One region of the Velazquezella soli genome, then DNA from elsewhere that is predicted to be linked to it. Evidence: predicted binding sites of a transcription regulator. Region 1 holds the regulator's gene; the other holds the start of a gene.

What was found. The regulator HrcA, encoded in region 1, represses chaperone genes, less so after heat shock. The targets are predictions, from matches to a motif close to GTTAGCACTCNCNNNNNGNGAGTGCTAAC.
Region 2: groES (co-chaperone GroES) is a predicted target of HrcA. The motif match lies at 3,742-3,770, and genes of this name have one in related genera.

What each region holds. Positions count from the first base shown of each region.
Region 1 is NZ_CDRNXF010000004.1:111,651-118,302, reverse strand. It holds gene rdgB (RdgB/HAM1 family non-canonical purine NTP pyrophosphatase) at 1-193, opposite strand, end outside; gene AC0JZ8_RS04170 (VOC family protein) at 202-606, opposite strand; gene rph (ribonuclease PH) at 730-1,449, opposite strand; gene hrcA (heat-inducible transcriptional repressor HrcA) at 1,583-2,662, shown strand; gene grpE (nucleotide exchange factor GrpE) at 2,752-3,390, shown strand; gene AC0JZ8_RS04150 (hypothetical protein) at 3,463-3,699, opposite strand; gene ptsN (PTS IIA-like nitrogen regulatory protein PtsN) at 3,839-4,303, opposite strand; gene hpf (ribosome hibernation-promoting factor, HPF/YfiA family) at 4,365-4,937, opposite strand; gene rpoN (RNA polymerase factor sigma-54) at 5,166-6,652, opposite strand, start outside.
Region 2 is NZ_CDRNXF010000004.1:3,250,319-3,256,970, reverse strand. It holds gene AC0JZ8_RS19440 (methyl-accepting chemotaxis protein) at 1-1,443, opposite strand, end outside; gene groL (chaperonin GroEL) at 1,683-3,329, opposite strand; gene groES (co-chaperone GroES) at 3,389-3,685, opposite strand; gene chrA (chromate efflux transporter) at 3,844-5,193, shown strand; gene AC0JZ8_RS19420 (TIGR01459 family HAD-type hydrolase) at 5,339-6,187, shown strand; gene AC0JZ8_RS19415 (bifunctional riboflavin kinase/FAD synthetase) at 6,201-6,652, shown strand, end outside.

The sequences.
Region 1 (6,652 bases):
CCTTGGCAGACGCAAGCGCCTTGATCGCCGCATTTTCCTCGAATGTCGTGCCGGTCTCGTCCGGTTCCTCGAACTTCAGTTCGGCTGCGGACTTTGCCGAAAAGCCGAACGGACCGATCAATTCGGCAATCTCACGGATCTTGCCGGCATTGTGGCTGGCAACGACGATCGTTTTCGTCTCAAGCTTGCGCATGAAGGTTCCTATAGATTCCAGAGCCTCGGCTCTGCGCATTCCAGACTGTTGCCGGCCGGGTCGCGGAAATAGAGGGATCGGGCGCCGGTTGGCCAGCGAAAATCGCTTTCAATCACGATGCCCGCCTTGTTGAGCTTTTCGACCATTCTGTCAATCGCCGGGCCGTCCATACGAAAGCACACATGCCCCGGTCCTGTCGTGCCATGCGGCGGAACCGGCAGCGCATCATCAGGCGGCGACTTCAGCGTCTCGGCGCGATTGAAGATCAACAGGATGCCGGGTCCGCATCGGTAAAACACGTGGCGATCGCCGGCCCGCAGCACCCGCTCAAGCCCGAGCAGTTCACCGTAAAAGGCTTCCGCCGCATCGAGATCATCGACATAGAGCGCTGTTTCGAGAATGCCGTCGATCAAAACAGTGGCTCCCTTGTCTGATGCTGCCCCGCCATGAAGGCGGGGGAGGAGGTTCGATCGAGAGGTAGTCTCTCCGGAAAGGAAGACTGCCCCTCGCAACTCTTGAATCAGCCAGCGTTGAAATCAGCCGCCGATCGCCTGCTTCTGCAGCGCTACCAGTTCCCGGGTGCCGTCCTGTGCCAGCGACAGCAGGTTGAGGAATTCCTCCTGGCTGAAGGGAGCACCCTCGGCCGTGCCCTGAATCTCGACGATGCCGCCGCTACCCGTCATGACGAAATTCGCGTCTGTCTCGGCGGCCGAATCTTCGAGATAGTCGAGATCGATGACCGGCTGGCTTGCAAAGATGCCGCACGAGATCGCCGCGACATGGTCTTTCAGAACCTTGTCGAGCTTGATCATCGAGCGGGTGTCCATCCATTTCAGGCAATCGTACAGCGCCAGCCAGCCGCCGGTGATGGCCGCCGTACGGGTGCCGCCATCGGCCTGGATCACGTCGCAGTCGATGGTGATCTGCTTTTCGCCAAGCGCGGAAAGATCGACCACGGCGCGCAGCGAACGGCCGATCAGGCGCTGGATTTCCTGGGTGCGGCCACCCTGCTTGCCGGTCGCAGCCTCGCGCTTCATCCGGTCGCCGGTGGCGCGCGGCAGCATTCCGTATTCGGCGGTGACCCAGCCCTTGCCGGAATTGCGCAGCCACGGCGGCGTCTTTTCTTCAAGGCTTGCGGTGCACAGAACATGGGTATCGCCGAACTTGACGAGACAGGAGCCCTCGGCATGCTTGGAGAAATTGCGCTCGAACGAAATCTTGCGCATCTGATTTGTCTGTCTGCCTGAAGGCCGCATCCGTCACTCCCTGGATTATTGTTTCCGCCTTCTAAGGCTCGGAGCCGTCATTTGCAAAGAATTTCCCTTTTGCGGATGCGCAAGTGAGCGACTATATCTGGGAGATGAGATCAGCAGCATGGTAAAGGGGCCAATGGTATTTCCGGGACTGACGGGTCGCGACAACGGCTCCGTGCTTGATGATCGTTCGCGGGAAATCTTTCGCCGCATCGTGGAAAGCTATCTGGAATCCGGCGAGCCGGTCGGTTCGCGCAATCTGTCGCGACTTCTGCCGATGTCGCTGTCACCGGCTTCCGTGCGCAACGTCATGAGCGATCTCGAAGAGCTCGGCCTCATCTACTCGCCGCATATCAGTGCAGGCCGCATGCCAACCCAGACAGGGCTGCGGTTCTTTGTCGATGCCTTCATGCAGGTCGGCAATCTCTCGGAAGAAGACCGCGCCAGCATCGACCGGCAGATCCGTCCGCCTGATCGCGATCAGACGCTCGAAAACCTGATGGCGGATGCAAGCCTGATGCTGTCGGGCGTCTCGCGTGGTGCTGGCATTGTCATCACCGCCAAGAACGATCCGGTCCTCAAACATGTCGAGTTCATCCGCCTAGAGCCGACCAAGGCGCTCGCCGTCCTCGTTGGCGATCATAACCAGGTGGAGAACCGCATCATCGATCTGCCGGCCGGCGTAACCTCGTCGCAGCTCGGCGAGGCCGCAAATTTCCTCAACGCGCATCTCGCCGGCCAAACGCTGCCGGAATTCCGCGGCCAGATGAAAATGCTGAAGGAACAGGTCGCAAGCGAGCTTCACACGCTGTCGCATGATCTGGTGGAGCGTGGTCTGGCTTTCTGGTCTGGTGATCAGGAGGACGGAAAGCCGGGCCAGCTCATCGTACGCGGCCGGGCAAATCTTCTCGAAGGTCTGGCTGACGTCAGCGATCTCGATCGGCTGCGTCTGCTGTTTGACGATCTCGAAAAGAAGGACAGCCTGATCGAGATCCTCGACCTTGCCGAAAAGGGACCGGGCGTGCGGATCTTTATCGGTTCGGAAAACAAACTGTTCTCCCTGTCCGGCTCCTCGCTCATCGTTGCGCCCTATCGTGATGGCGAGGAACGCATCGTCGGCGCGGTCGGCGTGATCGGCCCAACCCGGCTGAATTACTCGCGCATCGTGCCGATGGTGGATTACACGGCGCAGCTGCTTGCAAGGCTATCCCGCTAGGATGTTCCCAAGGCCTTGATTTTTTCGCCCCGAACCTCGATATCGGGCGCAACCACCCTTCCAGATTCCAATACGCACCGGAGACCGTCATGACCGACGAAACCAAGAAGAACGGACCTGACGCAGCTGCTGTCGAAAACACGGCGGAAGCCGTGGCATCCGCTCTCGAAGACGCCGCCGATCAGAGCGCAGGGGAAGCCTTCTTCGCGCAGGAGCCCGATCCGATCGATGTGCTCAAGGCTGAAAATTCCGATCTGCGCGATCGCTTCATGCGGCTTGCCGCTGAAATGGACAACCTTCGCCGCCGCACCGAACGTGAAGTAAAGGATGCCAAGTCCTACGCCGTCTCGGGCTTTGCCCGCGATATGCTGGCCGTCTCGGACAATCTGCGCCGCGCGCTCGACACTGTTCCGGCAGACAAGCGTGCCGGAGCCGATGCGACGCTGACGAGCCTGCTTGAAGGCGTCGAAATGACCGAGCGTGGCATGCTGTCGACACTCGAGCGGCACGGCGTCAAGAAGATCGATGCCGAAGGCGAGAAGTTCGATCCGAACTTCCATCAGGCCATGTTCGAGATCCCGAATGCGGATGTACCCAACAACACTGTCATGCAGGTCGTCCAGGCCGGCTTCATTATTGGCGAACGCGTCTTGCGCCCGGCCATGGTCGGCGTCGCCAAGGGCGGCCCGAAGGTTGAAGCAGCGGCGGCTGAAGACAAGAAGGACTGAGCTCCTTAGAGCCTTTCCAAGAAAAATGGGCGCCTCGGGCGCCCATTTGCGTTTGGCGACCGCGGGTAAGGATCAGTGCGTCGTATCCAGCGAAACATGCGCCAGGGAACGGATCAGGGCCAGTTCCGAATTGAGATGGGCTCGGGTCTTCTTGTCCGCATCGCCGATCAGTCCCTCCTGACCATCGGCAATTTTGAAGATTGCATCGAGCTCATCGAGAAGATGGGGATCCTTGATCGCCAGCAGGATGATAACCGCCTTGAGCAGTCTGTCATTCGCAGCGATCCTGGCACGTATGTCGTCATTCATGTCTATCTCCTTCAACGGGAAAGACATGTGGCGTATTTGACAAAAGGCAATTCTAAAGAGGGCTCGAAAACAAGATTAGCCGCTCCATTCGAGGGTGAACGCGCGGCTTTACTCTATAGAAAAGGAGTATAGAGCCGCCTCAGGCGGCGTGGTTTGCCTGTTCTGCATTCAGAAAGGCGTAGATTGCCGACGCGGAATCGGTCTTGCGAAGCTTGGCAACGAGATCCTGATCGCGCAATACGCGGGCAATACGCGAAAGCGCCTTCAGGTGGTCGGCACCGGCGCCCTCTGGGGCGAGCAGCAGGAACACAAGATCGACCGGCTCGTCATCAAGCGCTTCGAAGTCGATCGGCGATTCCAGGCGGGCGAACACGCCCTTGATGGACGATATGCTGCTGAGCTTGCCATGTGGGATGGCAATGCCGTGGCCAACGCCCGTCGACCCCAGCCGCTCCCGTTGCAGGATGACGTCGAAGATCTCCCGCTCGGGAACACCCGTCAGCTTGGCCGCTTTCACAGCAAGTTCCTGAAGAAGCTGCTTCTTGGAGGTCACTTTAAGGGCAGGAACAATCGCATCTTGCTGCAGCAAATCCGCCAAAGCCATTCTTATCATCCTTTTGCCGCGAAGGGCGAAGAGAGCGCCAAAGGCGCTCTCCCGAGAGTTTTTAGTTCTTCATACCGGTGGAATCGATCCAACCGATATTTCCGTCATTGCGCCGGTACACGATGTTCAGCTCCTTTCCAGGGCTGCGGAACAACAGGACCGGTTCGTCCGTCATGTCGAGCGCCATCACGGCGGTCGCAACGGACATCGTCATCAACTGCTTCGTGCTTTCCGCAACGATGGTCGGTGCGAAATCGTCTGGCACGTCGTCTTCTTCATCCGGTACACGGTCCATGACCGTGTAAGCCACTTCGGAAAAACCGTTCGCGTGATTGCCGGCGTGATGGTCCTTCAGTCGACGCTTGTAGCGACGAAGGCGTTTTTCGATCCGCTCCGCTGCAGCATCGAAACTTGCCTGTGGATCATTCGCTTCTCCGGCCGCATGCAGGACGATCCCGGTATCGAGATGCACCTTGCAATCTGCCGAAAAACGCGAGCCGGACTTCTCGACGATCACCTGACCCGAATACCCCCCGTCGAAGTATTTGGTCACTGCACCGCCGATGTGGTCCTCGATCTTCTGTCGAAACGAGTCGCCGATTTCCATATGTTTACCGGATACACGCACACTCATGGAGTTACTCCTTATTGTCGTGACTTGCATGTTCCAGTCTACGCCAACCGGCCTCTTGATCCAAGCGGTTCACGAATGGCAGGGCCAAATTGGTTTGGGAATTGGTTTAGATCCCGTGTCGCCCGGTCAGGTTGCGGCGGGTCTCTAAACTGCCATTAACGGAATGTCAATCTGTGCGGCACGTGTGGCGAATACCGGGTCGCCTATGACTGCCCTCGATATGTGAGGCTAGAACGCTGCCAGTTTCGCGATGGCGCGCTTTTCCCGCCTGCGTTGCACCGATGACGGAATATTCATCGCCTCGCGATATTTCGCCACCGTCCGGCGCGCAAGTTCGACACCGCCCTGCTTGAGGCTGATGACAATGTCGTCATCCGACAGGACGGCACTCGGCAGCTCATGAGAAATCAACAACCGGATGCGATGCCGCACCGATTCGGCCGAATGGGTGTCTCCACCTTCTTCCGCCGAGCCGATCGACACTGTGAAGAAGTATTTCAGTTCGAACAGGCCGCGTGGCGTCAGCACATACTTGTTGGAGGTGACGCGGCTGACGGTGGATTCGTGCATCTTGATGGCCTCTGCCACCGTCTTTAGGTTGAGCGGTCGCAGGTGATCGACGCCGTGCAGCAGGAAGGCATCCTGCTGGCGTACGATCTCGCTTGCCACTTTCATGATCGTCTTGGCGCGCTGGTCGAGGCTGCGGGCGAGCCAGTTCGCCGTCTGCATGCAGTCCGACAGAAAATTGTGATCTTCGCCGTTCTTCGGGCAGTGTTTGGAGACCGTGTTGAAATAGGTCTGGTTGACCAGAACGCGCGGCAGGGTATCGGGATTGAGTTCGACGTTCCATCCACCATCAAGCGATGGCCGGACCACGACATCAGGTGAGATAGACTGCGAGAACCCGCCCTCGAAGCCCGCACCCGGCTTCGGGTTGAGCTTGCGGATTTCAGCCATCATGTCGATCAGATCTTCGTCGTCCACGCCGCAGATCTTGCGCAGAGACGCAAAGTCACGCTTGGCGAGAAGATCGAGGTGATCGATCAGCGCTGCCATGGCCGGATCCAGCCGGTCGTTCTGGCGCAACTGGATCGCCAGGCATTCGCTCAGGCTACGGCAAAATACCCCGGGTGGATCGAAGGTTTGCAGCTGAACGAGAACGGCCTCTACCGCCTCCGGCGCCTTGCCGAGACGGGCCGCGACCTCTTCTATGTCGCCCTGGAAATAGCCGGCATCGTCCAGCTGGTCGAGCAGGTCCTGGGCGATCAACCGGTCGCCCGGGGTGGTCACCACGAAAGGCAGCTGTTGTCCGAGATGATCGCGCAGGGTCACCTGACCCGCAACGAAATCGTCGAGGTCGTAGTCCTCGCCGGCATCCCCGCCGGGCATCGATTTCCACTGGCCGAGAAGTTCGGGCGCGTCCGGCCGCTGTGCCGGTGCGTCGTCGGGAAACACGTTTTCAAGGCTGGCGTCGAGGTGATCGCCAAGCTTGGCCGTGCCGTCGCGGGTTGCGCTCTCATACCAGTCGAGGGAGCCGACATCGGCTTGCGCCGCCGATTGGCCTTCGAACTGTCCGTCATCCTCGCGCGAACCGGAAAATTCCAGATCGCGGGGATCAAGCGCGCCTAAATCCGCATCACCATCGCCGTCGCCTGCCGCTATTTCGAGCAGCGGATTTTTCTCGACTTCCTGGGCGATGAACTGGTTGAGTTCAA
Region 2 (6,652 bases), 3.1 Mb from region 1:
TACTTCCTGGGCAACCACCGCAAAGCCCTTGCCGGCTTCACCGGCGCGCGCCGCCTCAACGCCCGCATTGAGGGCGAGAAGGTTGGTCTGGAAGGCGATTTCGTCGATCACGCCGATGATGTTGGAGATCTGCGAGGACGACTGTTCGATCCGCTGCATCGCATCGACCGCTTTTGCAACGACGGCGCCGGACTGGGCAGCCGATTGATTGGCTTCGATCGCCATCGACCGGGCTTCTTCCGTGCGGCTGGTGGAGGTGCTGACATTGGCCGTGATCTGGTCGAGCGCTGCAGCTGTCTCTTCGAGCGAGGCGGCCTGCTGTTCGGTACGTTTCGACAGGTCGCCGGCGCTCTGGCTGAGTTCGCGGGATCCGCCGTCGATCGCGTTGGTGGCGTTGGCGACGGAGTGGAGCGTGTCGCGCAGCTTGGCGACCGAGTCGTTGAAATCCGCTCGCAAGCCTTCGAAGTCTGCGGCGAAAGCCCGGTCCAATTGGAAGGTCAGGTCTCCGGCCGAGAGCCGCTTGAGGCCTTCCGCCAGACCATTGGTCGCCTCGGCCATCGCCTCGCTGCGTTGGCGTTCGCTCTCCGCGTTGCGGACACGGTCCGCTTCCTGGGTCGTACGGTTCAGCTCGGCTTCATGCTCCATTTCCTTGCTGCGCAGAGCATTGTCCTTGAACACCTGCAAGGCCTTGGCCATGCTGCCGACCTCGTCGCGGCGGTCCGCGCCGGCCACCAGCGCCGACAGATCCCCGTTTGCAAGGGTCAGCATCGTGCGCTGCAAGTGCTGGATGGGTCGTGCAAGCCAGGCACGGATCAGGAAGAAGCCTGCGACGAGCACGAGGGCGAGACCTCCGATAACAGCCCCGAAAGTGGCGTAGATGGTTGTCTTCGCACTGGCGCTGAGATTTTCGCTTTCCTGATTTGCAGCTGTCATCACTTCGTCGGTCACCACCGTGAGTTTTTCGGTAACGGCCGCAAACTTCGGCTTGCAGTCCCTCATGAAGGCTTCCTGAGACGCCAGCACGGCAGCCTCGTCCGTGGCCTGAGCTGCGGCCTGAACCACAGGGCCGCAAGCGTCATTGAGAACGCTCAAACCTTCCGCCTTGATCGGCGCCAGCTTGGCATTAGCGGGAAGGGCCGCCATCGCCTTGTCCATCCAGCCACCAAAAGAGGATTTGGCTTTTTCAAACGCCGCAAGATTGCTCGCGTTCTCTTCGTCAGTGCGCGACACAAGCAGGTCGCCAGCGGCAGCGTGCCCGGTCTGCATGTAGCGATTGGCGCGTGCAATTGCCAAAGTTGCCAGGCTTTCCTGCTGGAGAAGCCCGCCATACTCGCTATCCAGCGTTCGAATGCTGTTGCTGCTGTAGAAGGCAGTTGCGACGACGAATATGCCGAAGAACGACATGAGCGTCAGAAATTTACCGATCAAAGATACGTGCTTCATGGCAACCTGCGCGTTGGTGTTTGATTAAGCGCAGTTAATGTGAAGTTGCTTAGAAGAGCGTCACTGCCGAATTACTATTTTATACGAATAAAAATTATCAGTCCTTGTCGTTCGGTAAGTTCAGAGGGGGAAATGCTATGCATGCTGTATGCCTCAATAGCAGAAAGGGCGCCGGTTGCCCGACGCCCTTTCCGAAACACTGAACCTGAAGGATCAGATGTGCAGACCTTACGGCCTGATCACATCATGTCCATTCCGCCCATGCCGCCCATGCCGCCGCCGCCCATGCCGCCGCCAGCCGATTCCTTCTTAGGAAGTTCGGCAATCATGGCTTCGGTGGTGATCAGCAGCGAAGCAACCGAAGCTGCGTTCTGCAGAGCCGTACGAACGACCTTGACCGGGTCGACGATGCCCATGGCGATCATGTCGCCATATTCCGACGTCTGGGCGTTGTAGCCGAAGTTGTCGCTGTCGCCGTCGAGGATCTTGCCGACAACGATCGAAGCTTCGTCACCAGCGTTGGTTGCGATCTGGCGAACCAGCGACTGCAGCGCCTTGCGGACGATGTTGATGCCGGCTTCCTGGTCGTCGTTCGCGCCCTTGGACGTGATCTTGGTCGAAGCGCGCAGGAGTGCGGTACCGCCGCCTGGGACGATGCCTTCCTGAACGGCAGCGCGCGTCGCGTTGAGCGCGTCGTCGATGCGGTCCTTGCGTTCCTTGACTTCGATCTCCGTGGAGCCGCCGACGCGGATGACGGCAACGCCGCCAGCGAGCTTGGCAAGACGTTCCTGCAGCTTTTCGCGGTCATAGTCCGAAGAAGTTTCTTCGATCTGTGCCTTGATCTGTGCAACGCGGCCTTCGATGTCGGTCTTCTGACCGGCGCCGTCGACGATCGTCGTATTTTCCTTGGTGATCGAAACCTTCTTCGAACGGCCGAGCATGTCGAGCGTTACGGTTTCGAGCTTGATGCCGAGGTCTTCGGAGATGACAGTGCCGCCCGTCAGGATGGCGATGTCTTCCAGCATGGCCTTGCGGCGATCGCCGAAGCCAGGAGCCTTGACAGCAGCAATCTTCAGGCCGCCACGCAGCTTGTTGACGACGAGCGTTGCAAGAGCTTCGCCTTCGACGTCTTCAGCGATGATGAGGAGCGGCTTGCCGGTCTGAACGACAGCTTCGAGAACAGGCAGCATGGCCTGAAGGTTCGAAAGCTTCTTTTCGTGCAGAAGGATGTAAGCGTCGTCGAGATCGGCGACCATCTTTTCCGGGTTGGTCACGAAGTAAGGCGACAGGTAGCCGCGGTCGAACTGCATGCCTTCGACGACTTCGAGTTCGGTTTCAGCGGTCTTGGCTTCTTCGACGGTGATAACACCTTCGTTGCCGACCTTCTGCATGGCTTCAGCAATGTCACGGCCGACCTGTGCGTCGCCGTTTGCCGAAATCGTGCCGACCTGTGCAACTTCTTCCGAAGTCGAGATCTTCTTGGCGTTGGCCTGGAGATCCTTGACGACTTCTGCAACGGCGAGATCGATGCCGCGCTTCAGGTCCATCGGGTTCATGCCGGCTGCAACGGCCTTGTTGCCTTCGCGAACGATGGCCTGTGCAAGAACGGTAGCAGTCGTGGTGCCGTCGCCCGCGATGTCGTTGGTCTTCGAAGCAACTTCGCGGACCATCTGGGCGCCCATGTTTTCGAACTTGTCTTCAAGTTCGATTTCCTTGGCGACCGAAACACCGTCCTTGGTGATGCGCGGAGCGCCGAAGGACTTGTCGATGATGACGTTACGACCCTTGGGGCCGAGCGTGACCTTCACTGCGTCAGCGAGGATGTCGACGCCGTGAAGCATCTTTTCGCGCGCGGTGCGGCCAAACTTGATTTCTTTAGCTGCCATGTTGGGAACTCCTGAAAAGGGGTGTCAGCAAATATTGGAAGAAGAGCAGTCGGCTAAAATCAGCCGATGATGCCCATGATGTCGGCTTCCTTCATGATCAGAAGGTCGACGCCATCGAGCTTGACTTCGGTGCCCGACCACTTGCCGAACAGAACGCGGTCGCCGACCTTGACGTCGAGTGCAACCTGCTTGCCGCTTTCGTCGCGGGCGCCAGGACCAACGGCGATGATTTCGCCTTCAGCTGGCTTTTCCTTGGCGGTATCGGGAATGATGATGCCGCCCTTGGTCTTTTCTTCAGACTCGACGCGCTTGACTACAACGCGGTCGTGCAGGGGGCGAAAATTGGTGCTTGTCATTGTCTAATCCCTCGATCAAATGACATGGACGGGTCTCAAGGACCCGCGGAGTGACGTTTAGCACTCATCTATCGAGAGTGCTAACGAGACCCGAGATAAGGATGGCTGCGAGCTGAGTCAAGAACGGGCTTGAAAAATTCAGGGCTCAAGGAGCGGCCATGCAGAATACGCTTAACGACCAAAACCCGGGCCCGGCGCCGAGCTTTCGTGAGCTCACAGGCGTGTTTGCCCGTATCGGCGCCCTTAGTTTCGGAGGGCCTGCCGGACAGATCGGCATGATGCACAAGACTTTGGTGGAAGAAAGACGCTGGCTCTCGGAAGAGCGGTTTCTGCATGCCCTCAATTACTGCATGCTGCTGCCCGGCCCGGAGGCGCAGCAACTGGCCACCTATATCGGCTGGCTGCTGTTTGGCGTGCGCGGCGGTATCGTTTCAGGCCTGCTTTTCGTGCTTCCCGGCCTTGCCATCATTCTGGGGCTTTCGGCGGCCTACGTCCTCTACCAGGATGCGACATGGCTTGCCGGCCTGTTCTTCGGCCTGAAGGCGGCGGTCCTTGCAATCGTGGTGGAGGCCGTGATCCGCCTCGGACGCCGAACACTGAAAACCACATTCCTGCGCTGCGTCGCGGCCGCGGCCTTCGTGGCCCTGTTCTTCTTCAGCCTGCCGTTTCCGCTCGTCGTGTTTGCGGCCGGTCTCGCAGGCTATCTGATGACGCGGGCAGGGGGGCAGCAAACTCAAGACGGCGTCGCCAAAGGAGACGGCCCTCCCGGCGCGAAAACACCTGGTGTCGCCCGCACGATCGCGACGCTTGTATTCTGGATCCTCATCTGGCAGTCGCCTGTCCTAGCGCTCTGGGCCTTCGGAGCACCGGAAAGCTTGTCCAGCCTGTTCGCGTTTTTCTCCAAGATGGCACTGGTCACCTTCGGCGGCGCCTATGCGGTTTTGGCCTATGTGGCGCAGGTCGCAGTCGCCGATTACGGCTGGCTTAAGCCGGGGGAGATGCTGGACGGACTGGCGCTTGCCGAAACCACGCCGGGCCCGCTCGTGCTGGTCCTGTCCTTCGTCGGCTTTCTTGTTGGCTTCAGAGAGGCGTCCGGTCTCGGCCCCGTCACGGGCGGAATTGTCGGCGGCCTGCTTGTCGCCTGGGCAACCTTCGTGCCGAGCTTCGTCTTCATCTTTGCGGGCGCCCCTCTGATCGAACGCCTGCGCGGCAACGCCCTTTTATCCGGCGCGCTGTCTGCCATCACCGCCGCGGTCGTCGGCGTCATCCTCAACCTCGCGATCTGGTTCGGCCTGCATGTTCTGTTCAGAGAGGTTCGCCACGTCGATCTCTTTGCGCCAGCAGCATTTGGCCTTTCCGTCCCGGTCTGGTCCAGCCTCGATCCCGTCGCTCTTTTGCTTTTCGCAGCCTCCGCCATCATGCTGCTCGTCCTGAAGCTCGGCATGGTGCCGGTGCTCGCCATCAGCGCGGCGGCGGGTTTTCTCGCCCAGATCTTCCTGATGTCGTGAGGATCGTATCATTGCAAAAATATGAAGTTTTGCCGGGATCTACGTCGCGCGGCCCGCTTTCACCGCCTTCTCCCTTGTAATCTCGCCAACGGTTTGCGATGTCAGCCTCCTAATCGAGCAGGCAAAACCGGCAGGAACTTTTGATATGGCAAAGCGCATCCAGAATTTGAACGACGTGATCGAGGGCTACGATGTCGTGCTTTCGGATGTCTGGGGCGTGGTCCATAACGGTGTCGAAGCCTTCCAGCATTCCTGCACGGCGCTCGCCGCCGCCAGAGAAGCCGGCGCCACTGTCGTGCTGATCACCAACTCGCCGCGCCCCGCACCTGGTGTTATCGAGCAGATGAAGCATCTCGGCGTGCCGGACGAAAGCTACGACCGGATCGTCACCTCTGGCGATGTCACCCGGCATCTGGTCGCCGAAGGTCCGAAGAAGGTGTTTCTGCTGGGGCCTGAACGCGACCTCAATTTCTTCGACGGACTGGGTATCGAGATCGTTTCTGAAGCCGACGCCGACTGCGTCGTCTGCACCGGCTTCTTCGACGACGAGAAGGAAGTGCCCGAAGACTATACCCAGATGCTGACCACCTTCATCAACCGCGACGTGCCGATGATCTGCGCCAACCCGGATCTGGTGGTCGAGCGCGGTCACCGGATCATTCCCTGCGCCGGTGCGGTCGCCGCCTATTACGAACAGCTCGGCGGCCAGGTCCGAGTGGCCGGCAAGCCGCACAAGCCGATCTACGACGAAGCGATCTCGCTTGCCCGCAAGGAGCGCGGTGATGTCGACAAGGCGAGGGTTCTCGCGATCGGCGACGGCATGCCGACCGATGTTCGCGGCGCGCTTTCGCAAGGCCTCGACCTGCTTTATATCAGTGCCGGCATTCACATCGCGGAATATTCCGTCGATGGCGAAACCGATGAGGCGATCATGCAGGAATGGCTGAAAAGCGAGAACGCCGCGCCGAAATTCTGGATGCCGCGCCTCGCCTGATCCGGAACCTGACATGACCGTATTTCATCGCAACGAAATGAAGGAGCCGCTGCCCGAAAGCCTCAAGGGCGGCGTCGTCGCGATCGGCAATTTCGATGGCGTCCATCGCGGCCATCGCAGCGTGCTCGATCGGGCGCTGGAACTTGCCAGTGAACGCGGCGTGCCAGCACTCGTGCTGACCTTCGAGCCGCATCCCCGCACCGTCTTCAAGCCCGACCAGCCCGTGTTCCGGCTGACACCGGCACCGCTCAAGGCACGGCTCTTGGAGGCCATGGGGTTCCGCTCGGTCATCGAGTACCCGTTCGATCGCGACTTCGCGACCCGATCGGCCGAGGATTTTGTGAAGACCATCCTGACCGATTGGCTGGGCGCAAGCGCCGTCGTCACCGGCTTCGACTTCCATTTCGGCAAGGGCCGTGAAGGCGGACCGGCCTTCCTGATGACCGCCGGCGATCGTCACGGGTT